2 regions of the Nocardioides dokdonensis FR1436 genome follow, and region 1 is predicted to be linked to the other one. Evidence: predicted binding sites of a transcription regulator. Region 1 holds the regulator's gene; the other holds the start of a gene.
What was found. The regulator LexA, encoded in region 1, represses DNA repair genes until DNA is damaged. The targets are predictions, from matches to a motif close to TCGAACANNTGTTCGA.
Positions count from the first base shown of each region.

Region 2: I601_RS18940 (HNH endonuclease signature motif containing protein) is a predicted target of LexA. The motif match lies at 3,179-3,194, and genes of this name have one in related genera.

Region 1 covers NZ_CP015079.1:1,991,283-1,998,674, forward strand. Annotated here, with positions in the region: gene I601_RS09390 (SGNH/GDSL hydrolase family protein) at 1-122, shown strand, start outside; gene I601_RS09395 (ATP-dependent DNA helicase) at 342-2,252, shown strand; gene I601_RS09400 (alkaline phosphatase family protein) at 2,342-3,655, opposite strand; gene I601_RS09405 (alkaline phosphatase D family protein) at 3,655-5,406, opposite strand; gene lexA (transcriptional repressor LexA) at 5,529-6,263, opposite strand; gene I601_RS09415 (LysM peptidoglycan-binding domain-containing protein) at 6,597-6,953, shown strand; gene I601_RS09420 (hypothetical protein) at 7,127-7,392, opposite strand, start outside.
Region 2 covers NZ_CP015079.1:4,023,220-4,030,611, forward strand. Annotated here, with positions in the region: gene I601_RS18920 (thiamine pyrophosphate-dependent enzyme) at 1-85, opposite strand, end outside; gene I601_RS18925 (FMN-binding glutamate synthase family protein) at 125-1,729, opposite strand; gene I601_RS18930 (phosphotransferase) at 1,751-2,761, shown strand; gene rpsT (30S ribosomal protein S20) at 2,860-3,120, shown strand; gene I601_RS18940 (HNH endonuclease signature motif containing protein) at 3,268-4,689, shown strand; gene holA (DNA polymerase III subunit delta) at 4,883-5,887, opposite strand; gene I601_RS18950 (ComEC/Rec2 family competence protein) at 5,933-7,392, opposite strand, start outside.

The DNA.
Region 1 (7,392 bases):
CGCCCCGCGACGTGGCGCCGGCGTACCTCGACGACGGGCTGCACCTGACGCCCGCCGGCCATGCCACGTTCGGGGACTGGGTGGCCGACCAGCTGGGGCGGCTGCCCCGGCCGAGGGCGTGACCCGCAGCACCACCCGCCTCCACAGGCCCGGACGGGGCGGCGGGAGTTGTCCCTGCCCGCGGCTAGGGTGCTCGGGTGCCTGAGACGCCCACCCCCGACGCGACCCCCGACGCGGCGACCCCGCCGTTGCTCAGCGACGCGACGACCCACCCGGTCACCGAGCTGCTGAGCCAGGCCGTGGCCGCGCTGGGCGGGTCCGAGCGGGCCGGGCAGGTGCAGATGGCCGAGGCCGTCGCGCGCGCGTTCGTGGAGGAGGAGCACCTGCTCGTCCAGGCCGGCACCGGCACCGGCAAGTCGCTGGCCTACCTGGTGCCCTCATTGCTCAACCACGAGCGGGTGGTGGTGGCCACCGCGACCCTGGCGCTGCAGCACCAGCTCGTCGAGCGCGACATCCCGCGCCTGATGGAGGCGGTCAAGGGCACCCCGGCCGGCAAGGGCGTCGACACCTCCTACGCGGTGCTCAAGGGCCGCTCCAACTACGCCTGCCTGCACCGGGTCCGCGAGGGCGTGCCCGACGACCAGGGCGCGCTGGTGCAGATGCCCGAGGGGTCGATGGGCCAGAAGGTGCTCGAGCTGCGCTCGTGGGCCGAGAAGGAGGCCGAGGACGGCGGGTCCGGCGAGCGCGACGGCGCCCCGCGGCACACCGACCGCGAGTGGCGCCAGGTCAGCGTCAGCCACCGCGACTGCCTCGGCGCCGCGCGCTGCCCCTTCGGCCAGGAGTGCTTCGCGGAGGTCGCGCGCGAGAAGGCGCACCGCTCCCACCTCATCATCACCAACCACTCGCTGCTCGCGATCGACGCGATCGAGGGCGTGCCGATGATCCCCGAGTACGACGCCGTGGTGATCGACGAGGCCCACGAGCTGACCGCGCGGGTCACCCAGGCCGCCACCGACGAGCTCTCGGCACTCGACGTCGAGCGGGCCGCGAAGCGCTCGGGGCGCCACGTCGACGGCTCCGAGGCCGACGACCTGGCCGATGCCGCCGACGCGCTGCGCGACGCGATGGCCGAGTGCGACGCGGGTCGGTTCGAGCGGCTCCCGGTGCACCTGGGCGACGCGCTCCAGCTGGTGCGCGACGCGGCCCGCGCGTGCGTGTCGGCGTACCCCAAGGACAGCCCGAAGGATGCCGGCGAGGGCGACGCCGGCAAGCAGCAGTCCAAGGGCATGGTCCAGGACGTCTTCGTCACCGCCGAGCGGATGGCCGCCGACCTGGAGTCCGACGTGCTGTGGCTGGGCGAGGCGCGCGAGCGGATGCCGGCGCGCCTCTACGTCGCGCCGCTGGCCGTGTGGGGCCCGATGCGCGACAAGCTGCTCAGCGAGAAGACCGTCGTGCTGACGTCGGCGACCCTCATGCTCGGTGGCGACTTCGCCTCCGTCGCGACCAGCGTCGGGCTCAAGCCGAGCGAGCGGGTCGGGGTGGGCCGCGAGATCGCCGCCGGCGACGGGGTGCTGCCCTGGCGCGGGCTCGACGTCGGCAGCCCCTTCGACTACGGCCAGCAGTCGATCCTGTACGTCGCGCGGCACCTGCCGCAGCCCGGGCGCGACGGGCTGGTCAAGGCCCAGCTCGACGAGATCGTCGAGCTCGTCGACGCCGCCGACGGCCGCGCGCTGGGGCTGTTCTCCTCCCGGCGGGGAGCCGAGGCCGCCGCCGAGGCGGTGCGCGAGCGGCTGCCGCACCTGACGATCCTGGCCCAGGGCGACGCCCAGCTGCCCGAGCTGGCCAAGCAGTTCGTGAAGGACCCGCACACCGTGCTGTTCGGGACGCTGTCGCTGTGGCAGGGCCTCGACGTGCCCGGTGACACCTGCCAGCTGGTGCTGATCGACCGGATCCCGTTCCCGCGGCCCGACGACCCGCTGATGAGCGCGCGGCAGAAGGCGGCCGACAAGGCCGGCGGCAACGGGTTCATGCAGGTCGCGGCCACCCACGCGGCCCTGCTGCTGGCCCAGGGCGCGGGCCGGCTGATCCGCACCACAACCGACCGCGGCGTCGTGGCCGTCCTCGACCCGCGGCTGGCCACCGCTCGATACGGCTCGTTCCTCAAGGCCAGCCTGCCGCCGATGTGGACCACCACCGACCCGGCCGTGGTCCGCAAGGCGCTGGCGCGGCTGTCCTCCTCCGCCAAGGACTGACCCCGGCCCTGGTCCGGCCGCCGGACGTCATACGGGCGGGACGTCCGTCACCGCCCAACGTATGACGTCCCGGCGCCGTGCCCGGCGCTCTACAGCCGCGCCCGCCCGTCGTACCCGCCGCGCGGCGGCTTCAGCCCGAAGAACGCACCGACGGTGGGCGCGACGTCGGTGGTGCGGGCGTGCCGCGAGGAGACCCGGCCCGCGGGGACCGCGGGGTGCCCGCCGCCGATGAAGAACGGGATGGCGCGGGTGGCGGGGTGGCCGTGGTTGCCGGGGATCGGGTTGGAGAAGACGTCCGGGTCGCTGAAGCGCCACCCGGCCTCGCAGAAGACCACCACGTCGCCGGACTCCGGGCCCAGGCGCAACCAGCCGGCGCGGCGGTCCCAGGCCTTGAGCACCCCGGGGACCTCGGAGGCGATGCGGCGGATGCGGCGTACGGCCTTGTCGCGGTCGGCGGCCGGTCCGGTCCAGTAGACGAGGTCGGCGCCGCCGTTGTCGGCGATCGCGAACCGGCCGGCCAGGAACGGGTCGTCGGAGAGCGGACCGTCGAGGGAGACGATCCTGTCGGGGTAGGACCAGTCCATCGAGTGGTCGGCCAGCACGACGACGATCGAGTGCTCCCAGCGCCCCGAGCTCTTCAGCTCGGCCACGAAGTTCCCGACGAGCCGGTCGGTGTTGAGCAGCGCGAGCCGGCGGGCGGCCTCGAGGGTGGTGGGCCCGGTCAGGTCGGAGTGCCCGAGCCGGTCGACGTCGCCGAGGTTGACGAAGACCAGGTGCGGGTCGAACTCCTCGATCATGTCGAGGGTGGCGCGCATCGTGAACTCGTCGGGCGCGTGGCCCGAGATCGGCACGATCGGCGCCGGCTCCCAGCGGTGCGTGGCCCGCTCGCCGAAGATCCCGTAGAGGTACTCCTTGCTGAGCACCGTGCCGGTGCTCAGCCCGCGCTTGTCGAGCCGCTCGAGGATGGTCGGGAAGCGCAGGTCGGAGGGCTGGTCGAGGGTGCGGACGTCGCCCAGCTCGCGGTCGTAGACGGCGTTGGCCGGCACGCCGCTGCGGTCGGGGCGCACCCCGGTCATCATCATCGTGTGGTTGGGGATGGTCTCCATCACCGGCATCGAGGTGGCCCGCGGGTGGTGCAGTCCGCCCTCGCGCAGCGCCAGGAGGTTCGGCGTCAGGCCGCTGTCGATCTCTTCGGGCCGGCAGCCGTCGACGACGAGCACGTAGGCCCGCTTGCGGGTCGAGGCCCGTGCGGCGAGCGCCGGCTGGAGGCCGGCCACGGTCGAGAAGGCCAGGCCGGAGGCCGCCGCCGTGAGCACCGTACGTCGACCGGCGCGGATCTCACCGAGCCCGCGGGCGAACGGGGCGTCGGCGCCGGCGGGGCGGGGCACGTCGGACTCGCACATCAGTTGTCTCCCACGGGGGTCGCGACGCGCTGCACCGTGCTGGTGCCGGCGAGGGTGCGGAACGACGCGTCGTGCGTCGCGGTCGTCTGCTTGTCGTCGCGCGAGCCGATGATGAACCAGTCCATCTGGGTGCGCTCGGCGGTGATGTCGAGCACCGAGAAGCCGTGGTCGTCGAAGTTGAGGTACTTCACGTGCCGGTTGTTGGCCATGAAGACCGCCTCCACGACGGGGGTCAGCGCGGGTTGGCCGGTGATGTCCTTGAGGTTGTTGGAGGTGACCGAGGAGCACACGAACTCCACCGCGACCGAGTCGCCGAGCACCGGGTAGGCCGAGGTGTCCAGCGGCAGGTCGTTGGCCCAGCCGGAGTGGATGTCGCCGGTCACGAACACCACGTCCTTGACCTGGTGGTCGTCGAGGTGGGCGAAGACCTCGCGGCGATCGGCGGTGTAGCCGTCCCACTGGTCGACGTTGTAGGGCGAGCCGTCCTGCGGCAGCAGCCCGGTGACGTCGTTGACCGGGTCGACGAGCTCGTTGGGCAGGTCGGCGAAGGTGACCGGGGCGATCATCACCGGGTTGCCGATGATCTTCCACTGCGGCGCGTGGTTGCCGCGGGTCAGGGAGTCCTTGAGCCACTCCATCTGCCGCTTGCCGGTGATCGAGCGCGAGGGGTCGTTGATCTCCGAGTCGATGATCGGGGTCGCGACCTGCTCGGAGCGGTAGGTGCGCAGGTCGAGCATGCTGATCTCGGCCAGGTCGCCGAAGCGCAGGCGCCGGTAGAGCCGCGCCCCGTCGCCCAGCGAGGCGGTGCCGTCCATGCGCACCGGCATCCACTCGTCGTACGCGCGGTGGGCGCGGGCGCGCCGTCGGCGGTAGTCGCCCTCGGTGTCGTCGTGGTTCTCCGCGCCTGCCTTCCACTGGTCGTTGGTGACCTCGTGATCGTCCCAGGTCACGATCCAGGCGTGCGCCGCGTGCAGCGCCTGCAGGTCCGGGTCGGTCTTGTACTGCGCGTGCCGGCGCCGGTAGTCGCTGAGCGTGACGACCTCGTGCGGCGGGTCGTGCGGGCGCACGTCGACGTTGTCGCGACCCATCCCGTACTCGCCGGGGCCGTACTCGTAGAAGTAGTCGCCCAGGTGCAGCACCGCGTGCAGGTCGCGGCGCGCCGCGAGGTGGCGGTAGGCGCTGAACCAGCCGGCCTGCAGGTTGGCGCAGGAGACCACGCCCAGGCGCAGGTTGGCGGGGGTGGCGCGCTTGGCGGGGGCGGTGCGGGTGGTGCCGACCGGGCTGCGCTGCCCGCGGGCGACGAAGCGGTAGTAGTAGGTCGTCTCCGGTTGGAGGCCGGTGACGTCGAGCTTGACGGTGTGGTCGCGCGCGGCGCTGGTCGCGAAGCGGCCGCGGCGCACGACACGGCGGAAGCGGCGGTCGGTGGCGACCTCCCAGCGCACCCCCAGCCGCGGGCCCTTCCCGGAGCCGGGCTGTGCGGCCCGGGTGGGGGTGACCCGGGTCCAGATCAGCACCGCGTGCGGCAGCGGGTCGCCGGAGGCGACGCCGTGCGCGAAGACGTCGTGCCGGGCGCTGGCCGCGCGGGCAGCGGGCGCGGTGAGTGCGCCGCTGCCGGCGGCCACGGCGGCGCTGCCGGCCCCGACGGCGAGGACCGTACGCCGCCCCAGGGCGGCCAGGCGGTCGCGCTCGGCGTCGCGGACGGGCCCGGTGGGGGAGGGAGCGGCAGGGGAGGGGATCTGCGGTGGGGTCACGCCTCATCCAACGACGAACCCCCGTCCGCGTGACGCGGACGGGGGTTCGGACGCCGAGTGTTCACCGTCGGTTCGACGGTGCGACAGGTGCGGGGCTCAGGGGCTGCCCCCAGAGGCTGTCCCTAGAGGCTGCGCAGCACCGCGGTGACGACGCCGAGGATCGAGGCGTGGGTGCCGTCGATGGGCTCGTAGGCGTCGTTGTGCGGCAGCAGCCAGACCTTGCCGTCCTTGCGCTGGAAGGTCTTGACGGTGGCCTCGTCGCCGATCAGGGCGGCCACGATCTGGCCGTTGCTTGCGGTCTGCTCCTGGCGGATCACCACGTAGTCGCCGTCGCAGATGGCGGCGTCGATCATCGAGTCGCCGGAGACCTCGAGCAGGAAGAGGGTGCCGTCGCCCACGAGCTGCTTGGGCAGCGGGAAGACGTCCTCGACGCGCTCCTCGGCCAGGATCGGACCACCGGCGGCGATGCGACCCACGACCGGGACGTAGGTGGCGGCCGGCATGGTGTTGCCGACGTCGGTCTCGTCGACCGAGCTGTCGTCGGCCGAGGAGATCGCGCGGCGACGCGCCATCAGCTCGGGCAGGAAGACCTCGAGCGCGCGGGGCCGGTGCGCGTCGCGCTTGAGGAAGCCCTTCTCCTCGAGCACCTTCAGCTGGTGGGAGACGCTCGAGGTACTGGTCAGGCCGACGGCCTGGCCGATCTCGCGCATGCTCGGCGGGTAGCCGCGGGTCTCGATGGCCTCCTTGATGCAGCCGAGCACCTTGACCTGGCGTGGGGTGAGGCCGGTCGCGTCGGGGGGCCCGTCGGGCAGCTCCGCGACCTTCCGCTTGCGGGGGACGCCGTCCTTGGTCGCCATCGTGTGCCTTTCGTGCGCGAGGCCCGAGCCGGGGTGTCCGCTCGGATGGTCGTGAGGACACGGTAGCGCCGCAGGGCGGGCAACTTCAAACATCTGTTCGAACGGCGTGTCGGACCGCGGCCCGGTGGGTGTGGCTGGTAACCCCCGTCGACAGGCCTCGAACAATTGTTCGCGCACCCTCTTGCATTCCCTCGAACACCTGATCTAGTCTCGCTCATGTGTTCGATCGAACACCTGGTCGAGGAGCTTCTCGACCGGGACTGTCGGTGGCCGTCTGTAGACATCACCTCGACCGATCACGACAACGACCACCCCCTTCCCCAGGAGGTCACCATGAGCACCATCGCCCAGTTCCCCATGCAGACCCAGCACCCCGTCCAGACGCGTACGACGCCCGGCCCGGTCCGGTTGACCCGTCGCGGTCGCCTGGTCGTCCTGGGCCTCGCGCTGGTGCTGGTGGTCCTGGCCGGCGTCCTCCTGGCCGGCGGCTCGATGGCCACCAGCGAGAAGGGCACGCCCCCGCCGACCGAGGTGATCACCGTCGGCACCGGCGACACCCTGTGGGCCATCGCCACGGAGCGGGCCCAGGGTGACGACGTGCGCGAGATGATCCAGCACATCCAGACGCTCAACGCCCTCGACGGTGGCCTGGTGGTCACCGGTCAGCGGCTGCGGGTCCCGACCAGCTGAGGCTGCTCGACGGCCCTGCGGGGCACTGGCGGCTGCGGCCGCCCACGATTTTCGCCGGTCGCCTCGACCCCGGCCGGCGAAACCAGGGGAAGCGAGGGGCGGGCCCAGGTGGGCCCGCCCCTCGCGCTGTCTCCGGTGGAGCTCGGCCCCGATGAGTGCGGCACGGTGCGGCCTCAGCGGGCCGCGCGGCGTCCAGCGGGCTGCGCGGTGGCCGGTTCGGGGGAGTCTGTGGCGTCGGGGGAGCGTGGCGCAGGCGCCTGGGTGATGCCCAGTGCGCGCAGCAGCCGCACGACCAGCATCAGTCCCACGAAGAGGCAGGCCACGGCGCCCAGCGAGGCCAGCGCCAGGAAGAACCATGCGGCCGACTCGCCACTGCGGGCCTCGGCGCCGAAGTCGATCGCGGCGTACACGAGGTAGCCCCAGGCCACCACCGCCACGG
Region 2 (7,392 bases), 2.0 Mb from region 1:
TCAGGGCGTCCCCGACGACGCCCCACACCTCGGTCGTGCCGTGGTCGGCGATGGCCTCGATCAGGAGCTCCGCAACGGTGGTCATGGGCCCACCCTGCCCGGGCGTCCCGGTGCCGGACAGGCCCTAGGGGGTGAACCGGTCGGGGTCGGCGCGGCACCAGTCCGTGACCCATGAGGCGGGCGGCTCGCGCAGCAGCTGACCCGGCTCGAGCTGCTCGTAGAGCTCGTCGTACCCGAGCGTCGTGGTGTGGTCGACCCGTCGCCTCAGCATCCGTGGGCGCAGGTCCTCGAAGGAGGAGAGCCCCATCGAGGCCAGCACCTGCATCGCCTGCTGGACGGTGCCGTGCTGGAACGCCGCGACCCGCTGCGTCTTGTCGGGCACCGCGAGGGCCCGGGCCCGCTTGGGATCCTGGGTGGCCACCCCGACCGGGCAGGTGTTGGTGTGGCAGGTCTGCGCCTGGATGCAGCCGAGCGCCAGCATCATCGCCCGCGCCGCGTTGGTGAAGTCGGCGCCCTGGATCAGGCGGGTGACGACGTCCTTGCCGGTGGCGACCTTGCCGCTGGCACCGATCCGGACACGGTCGCGCAGCCCGACCCCGACGAGGGACTGGTGCACCACGGCGAGGGCGTCGGTCAGCGGCATGCCGACGTGGTCCTGGTAGACCAGCGGCGCTGCGCCCGTGCCGCCCTCGGAGCCGTCGACGGTGATGAAGTCGGGGGCGATCCCCTCCTCGACCATCGCCTTGCAGATGGCCAGCACGTCGGCACGCGAGCCCACGCACAGCTTGATCCCGGTCGGCTTGCCACCGGCCAGCTCGCGCATCCGGCCGATGAAGCGCACCAGCTCGCGCGGGGTCTCGTAGACGCGGTGGTACGGCGGGCTGATCACGGTCCTGCCCACCGGGACCCCGCGGGTGCTGGCGATCGCCTCGCTGACCTTGGCTCCCGGGAGCACCCCGCCGAGGCCGGGCTTGGCCCCCTGGCTGATCTTGAGCAGCACCATCTTCACCTGCGGGTCGGCGGCCTTCTCGGCGAACTGCTCCTCGTCGAAGCCGCCGTCCGCGGTGCGGCACCCGAAGTAGCCCGAGCCGATCTCCCAGATCAGGTCGCCCCCGTGGCGGTGGTGCGGGCTGATGGCGCCCTCGCCGGTGTCGTGGGCGAAGCCGCCCTGCGCCGCGCCCCGGTTGAGCGCCTCGATGGCGTTGGCGCTGAGCGATCCGAAGCTCATCGCGCTCACGTTGAGCAGGGCCAGGTCGTAGGGCTGGGTGCAGTCGGGGCCGCCGACGCGCACCCGTGGCGGCTCGGCGAGCACCGGCACCGGTGCGGCGGAGTGGACCAGGTGCTCGTAGCCGACCCGGTAGACGTCGCGCTCGGTCCCGAACGGGTGCTCGTCCTTGAGCCCCTTGGCGTGCAGGTAGACCAGCGACCTGGTGTTGCGGTCGAAGGGGCGCCCGTCGTAGTTGCGCTCGATGAAGTACTGCTGCAGCTCGGGGCGGATCTCCTCCATCATGAACCGCATGTGCCCGATCACCGGGTAGTTGCGCAGGATCGCGTGCTTGGTCTGCACGAGGTCGTGGACGCCCACGCCCAGCAGGACCAGGGCGAACGCGAGCAGCAGCAGCCACCCGGGTTCACCGATGGTGGCCGCGAGCGTGGCCACCGCTCCGAGGATGGCCAGGAACCCGAGGATGTAGAAGCGCAGCACGAGACCGGTTGTACCACCGATCATCCGGTGGCCGAGGATGGTCGGATGACCTCGGTGTCCACGGTCGACCTCCCGCACGGTCGCACCGCCCAGCGGCTGGCGTGGGTGCACCTGCCCCCGCACGTCCGCCGCCTGGTCGAGCAGCGCTGCGGCACCGAGGTCGTCGGGGCGCAGTCGTGCACCGGCGGGTTCACCCCCGGCTTCGCCTCGGTCCTCGTCGGCGCGGACGGGTCGCGGCACTACGTCAAGGCGGCCTCGGTGGGCGCGCAGCGCGCCTCCGCCCTCACCTACCGCGGCGAGGCGGCCGCCCTCTCTGCACTGGGCGCGACGGGCGCGCCGCTGCCCTCGCCACGGTTGCTGTGGAGCCACGGCACCGGTCCGGCCACGGGGGCCACCGGTCGGCCCGACGACTGGGTGGTCCTGGGCATCGAGCACGTGGCGGCCCGCGCCCCCCGGCGTCCGTGGCCAGAGGACGACCTCGACGCCGTGCTGGCGGTCCTGGCCGAGCTCGCCGTCTCCCCGGCGGCTGTCGGTGTCGACCTGACCACCGTGGCCGAGGACCTGGCCGACTGGCCCGCACAGTGGGACCGGGTCGCCGCGCTGCGCCCGGACCTCGACCCGGCCCGCGTCGCCGAAGCGAGCGCCCTGGCCGCAGGTCTCGCAGAGGCGGTCGTCGGCGACGCCCTGGTGCACGGCGACGTCACCGACGACAACGTCCTGATCGCCGACGACGGTCGGGTGCTGCTGTGCGGCTGGGCCTGGCCGGCCCTCGGCGCTGAGTGGCTCGACAGCCTGTGGGCCCTGGTCGGACCCGGCAGCGACGGGGTGGACGTCGAGGCGGTCCTGCGCCGCACCCCCCTGCTCGCCGCCGCCCCGCCCGACCGCGTGGACACGGTCCTGGCGGCGACGGCGGGGTACTTCCTGGCCTCCTCGTGTGCCAAGGTGCCCACCTGGTCGCCGTACCTGCGGGCCGCACAGCGTCGCCACGGGGAGGCCTGCTGGGCCTGGTTGGCCCGGCGCCGGGGCTGGGATTTGGGTGGGCTCGTGCGGCGCTGATAATCTCCGATGTCGCGTGGGAAGCGCTTGTGCGTCGACCCCGCGCCCCGAACTCAGCACCAGACCATTCGTTCTCAACACCAGCAAAGGCACTGCCCGTGGCGAACATTAAGTCCCAGATCAAGCGCAACAAGCAGAACGAGAAGGCGCACGAGCGCAACAAGGCGGTCAAGACCAGCCTCCGCTCCGCCGTGCGCAAGTTCCGCGAGGCCGCCGAGGCGGGCGACAAGGACATCGCTGTCGCCGCCAACCGCGAGGCTGCCCGCAAGCTCGACAAGGCCGTCTCCAAGGGCGTCATCCACAAGAACCAGGCCGCGAACCGCAAGTCCGCGATGGCCAAGAAGGCCGCTGCTCTCTGATTCGGTGGTCCGCCCTGCGCGGACCTCGTCTGGTACTGAGCCGACCCGTCCGACCTCGTCGGACGGGTCTTCGGCTATTTCGAAGCCGGCCGCCCCCGCAGCTGGTCGAACAGCGAGGACCGAAGGCTCGAGCGTCGTCGAGGCTCCGTGGGACACGCATCCAAAGCTCGCGACCGGGCCGAGGTCGACCTGTACGAGGCCACCGTGGCGTGGGCGGTCATGCACTCCACCTACGACGACCGCCAGGCGGCGGTGCTGCCGGGCACCGACATGATGATCGAGCTGGCCGGTCTCGGGGCGCCGAAGGTCAGTGAGTTCGCGATCATCGAGTACGGCACCGCGCTCGGGATGTCGAGCGACGCCGCGGTGCGCTACATCGCCCACGTCGTCGAGATCCGCTACCGCCTCCCCCGCCTGCACGCCCAGGTCGTCTCGGGTCGGGTGCCGGTGTGGCGGGCCAGCCGTGTCGCCGAAGCCACCCTCGGACTTCCGCCGGAGGGTGCTGCGTTTGTCGACCAGCACCTCGCCCCCGTCGCCGCCACCCTCTCCTACGCCGGGATCGACCGGCTCGTCGAAGAAGCCCGCGCCCGGTTCGACCCCGAGGAAGCCGAGGAACGGCGACTCATCGCCGCCGAGACCCGCAACCTCGCCATCCACCTCGCCTCCGCCACCGCCGGTGGCCAGCAGGTCGATGGCACCGTCGACATCACCGGCAACCTCGCCCTCGCCGGCTCCGACCAACCCCTCGACGTACGCCGCTCCCAAGCCGTCGGCGTCCTCGCCCGAGCACAGACCACCCTCGACCTCACCAGTGACGAGAGCGACCGGGTGCCCGCACGCCAGGTCGTGCTCAACGTCCACCTCACCGACCAAGCCCTGCGCGGCGTCGACCCCACCACCACCGGCGCCGGCATCCACCTCGCCCGCATCGAGAAGACCCGCAGCCTCACCACCATCGACCAGGTCGCTGAGTGGCTGCGCACCACCGGCACCCAGGTCGCATGGCGCACCATCACCGACCAGCCCAGCAGCCAGCGGGGCGGCATCGACGCCGAGGCGTTCGAACACCCCTTCCGCACCCAGCCGCCCCCGACCGGACCACGCAGACAGCCGGCGCCGATCACCAGCAAAGACATCCGCTGGTTCGCCGACCACCCCGGACTCCAGGCCTTCCAACGCCGCCCCGTCGACCTCACCACCACCGAGACCGTCGACGGCTACGAGATCCCCGAGCGCCTCGCCGAGCAGACCCGCCAACGCCACCCCAGGTGCACCTTCCCGCACTGCACCCGGCGCGCGCGACGCCGCAAGCCAGGCGAGACCCACCTCGACGTCGACCACATCAACGCCTACGACCCCACTGGGCCACCCGGCCAGACGAACACCCACAACCTGGCGACCCTGTGCCGGCGCCACCACCGGGCGAAGACCCACACCGCCTGGACCTACCGGCCCACGCCGACCGGGTTCCTGTGGACCAGCCCGCAGGGCTACCAGTACCTCGTCGAACCCCTCACCACCACCGACCTCGGCCGGGCACCCCGCCCCGGCGCCCCACCACCGACCTGACCACCACGCCCCACACCCCCGGCGCAGCAGCACCGCGACGGGGGCACCGGCACGCCCGGCAGCCAGGTCAGGCGACAAGAGTGTGGCGCTCCCGATCAACAGGGCTCACCCAGGACTCCACACTCCTGGCTCCGGTCCGTGGCCAGGTAGACGGTCCGGCCTCCACCAGCCGGAGCAGACGAATCCGGAGACCTCAGCCGCGCTCGCGCAGCTCGGTGACGGTGAGGACCAGGCGCTCCAGGGTGTACGCCGCGTCGCTGGCCGCGCCCTTGATGTCGGCGTCGGCGCGGGCGACGGCGCGCACGGCCTCCCCGAGGGCGGGGCTCGACCAGCCGCGGGCCTGGTCGCGCACCGAGCGGACCTTCCACGGGGGGACGCCGATCTCCTTGGCGAGGTCCTGCTCGCCCCGGGACCGGGCGCCCTTGAACCGGGCGAGGCCGCGCACCCCGCCGGCGAAGGCCGAGGTGATGAGCACCGCGGGCGTCCCGCCGTCGAGGGCCCAGCGCAGCTCCTCGAGGGCCTCGAGGCGGCGTCCGGCGAACGCGGCGTCGGCGACCGCGAAGGACTTGGCCTCCACCCGGCCGCCGAAGTATCGCTTCACCCGCTCCTCGGTCAGCGTCTCGCCAGGGAAGTCGTTGGTGAGCTGGTGCGCCGCCGCGGAGAGCGAGCGGAGGTCCTGCCCCACGGCCTGCACCAGGGTGGTGGCGGCGTCCGGCTCCATCCGCGCGCCCATCTGGCGGGCCTCGTTGATCACGAAGGAGGGGTACTCGGACGCCTTGAGCTCACCGGACTTCACCTCGGTGACCGCTGGCAGCTTGCGCAGCTTGGTGAGCACGCCGCTGCCCTTCTGACCGCCGCCGTGCACCAGCACCAGGGCGACGTCCTCGGACGGTGAGCCGGCGTACGCGAGCAGCCCGGCCACCGACTCCTCGGGCAGGTTCTCCAGGGAGCGGACGACCACGCAGCGGATGCTGGAGAACAGCGACGGCGCCGAGAGCTCCCCCAGCGTGGCCAGCGACAGCTCGGCCGCCGCGGCCTCGGAGAGCTCCGACTCGGGGTCGTGGGCGCGCACCGCGCCCCGCACCGCCGCGACCGTGCGCTCACCGAAGAACTCCTCCTTGCCGGTCACGAGCGTCACGCGCCCGAGGACGTCGGTGGCGGAGGGTGCACGCGGGGCGGCGGAGCGGGGAGCTGGCATGGTCCGGCAAGCCTGCCACAGCACACCGACAGGCCCTGCGTCCCGTCAGCGTCGGCTCACCCCCACCGCGACCCCGTCGCGCACCACGACGGCCAGTGCGCCGTCGGTGTCGGTGCGCAGCACGTCGGCTCCCGAGCCCTCCAGTGCAGCGAGCAGGCCGGGGTCGGGGTGCCCGTAGGTGTTGTCGGCTCCGACCGGCACCACGGCGACCTCGGCGTCGAGCCCGGTGAGCAGGTCGAGGTCCTGGGCACGGCTGCCGTGGTGCGGCACCTTGAGCACGTCGACCCGCAGGTCCGGCAGGGCGCGGACGAGGGCCGCCTGGCCGGGCGGCTCCAGGTCGCCGGGCAGCAGCACCCGCACGCCACCGACCTCGGCGAGCAGCACCACGCTCTGGTCGTTGGCGGTGCTGCCGTCCCCGGGCCCCGCCGCCGGCAGGCTCGAGGTCGGCCACACCGGCTGCAGCACGACGTCGCCGATGCGCAGGGCGACGGCGTACGGCGCCACCCCCACCGCGGCACCCGCCTCCCGGGCCGTACGCCCGACGGTCGCGACCGCCTCGGGCGGGTCGAGCAGCGGGCTGGTGAGCACCCGGTCGACCGACCGACCGTCGAACACCCTCGCCACGCCGTCGACGTGGTCGGCGTGGAAGTGCGTCAGCACGAGGAGCGCGACGTGCTGGACCCCGAGGTCGTCGAGGCAGCGGTCGACGGCCTCCGGGTCGGGACCGGCGTCGACGACGACCGCACTGCCCTCCCCCGCCCGCAGCACCAGCGCGTCCCCCTGGCCCACGTCACACACCACGAGCACCCAGCCCTCGGGGGCCCACGTGGCCGACGGTGGGCGGACCACGACGACCACGCCCAGCGCGAGGCAGGCCAGGACGGTGGGGAACGGGCGGACCAGGAGCCGCGGGGCGAGGGCGGCCAGGCCCAGGCTCAGCACCGTGAGCAATGTCAGGGACAGCGGGCCGGTGTCCCAGTCGACGGCCGCGGCGGGCAGCGCCGCTCCGCGCTCCGCGACCGCGACGATCCAGCTGAGGCACCAGGTGGCGACCGTGCCCAGGAGCCGACCCACGGGCGGCGCCACCAGCCCGACGATCCCGCCCGCGAGCCCGATCACGGTGGCGGGACCGACCACCGGCGCCGCCAGCAGGTTGGCACCGACGGCGACGAGGCTGACCTGCCCCGAGATCCCGGCGACGAGCGGGGTGCAGGCCAGCTGCGCGGCCGCAGGCACCGCGATCGCCTCCGCCAGCCAGCGCGGCATCCAGCGCGTCATCGCGTCGCGCCACCCAGGCGCCAGCAGCATGATCCCGGCGGTCGCCAGCACCGACAGCGCGAAGCCGATCGAGACCGCGAGCGCCGGCTGGACCAGCAGCAGCGCGGTCACCGCGACACCCAGGGTCCGGGGGCCCCGCCGTGCCCCGTCGGTGCCCAGCGCCACCAGCGCGACCGCTCCCATCACCGCCGCCCGCAGCACGCTGGGCTCGGTGCGGGCCAGCAGCA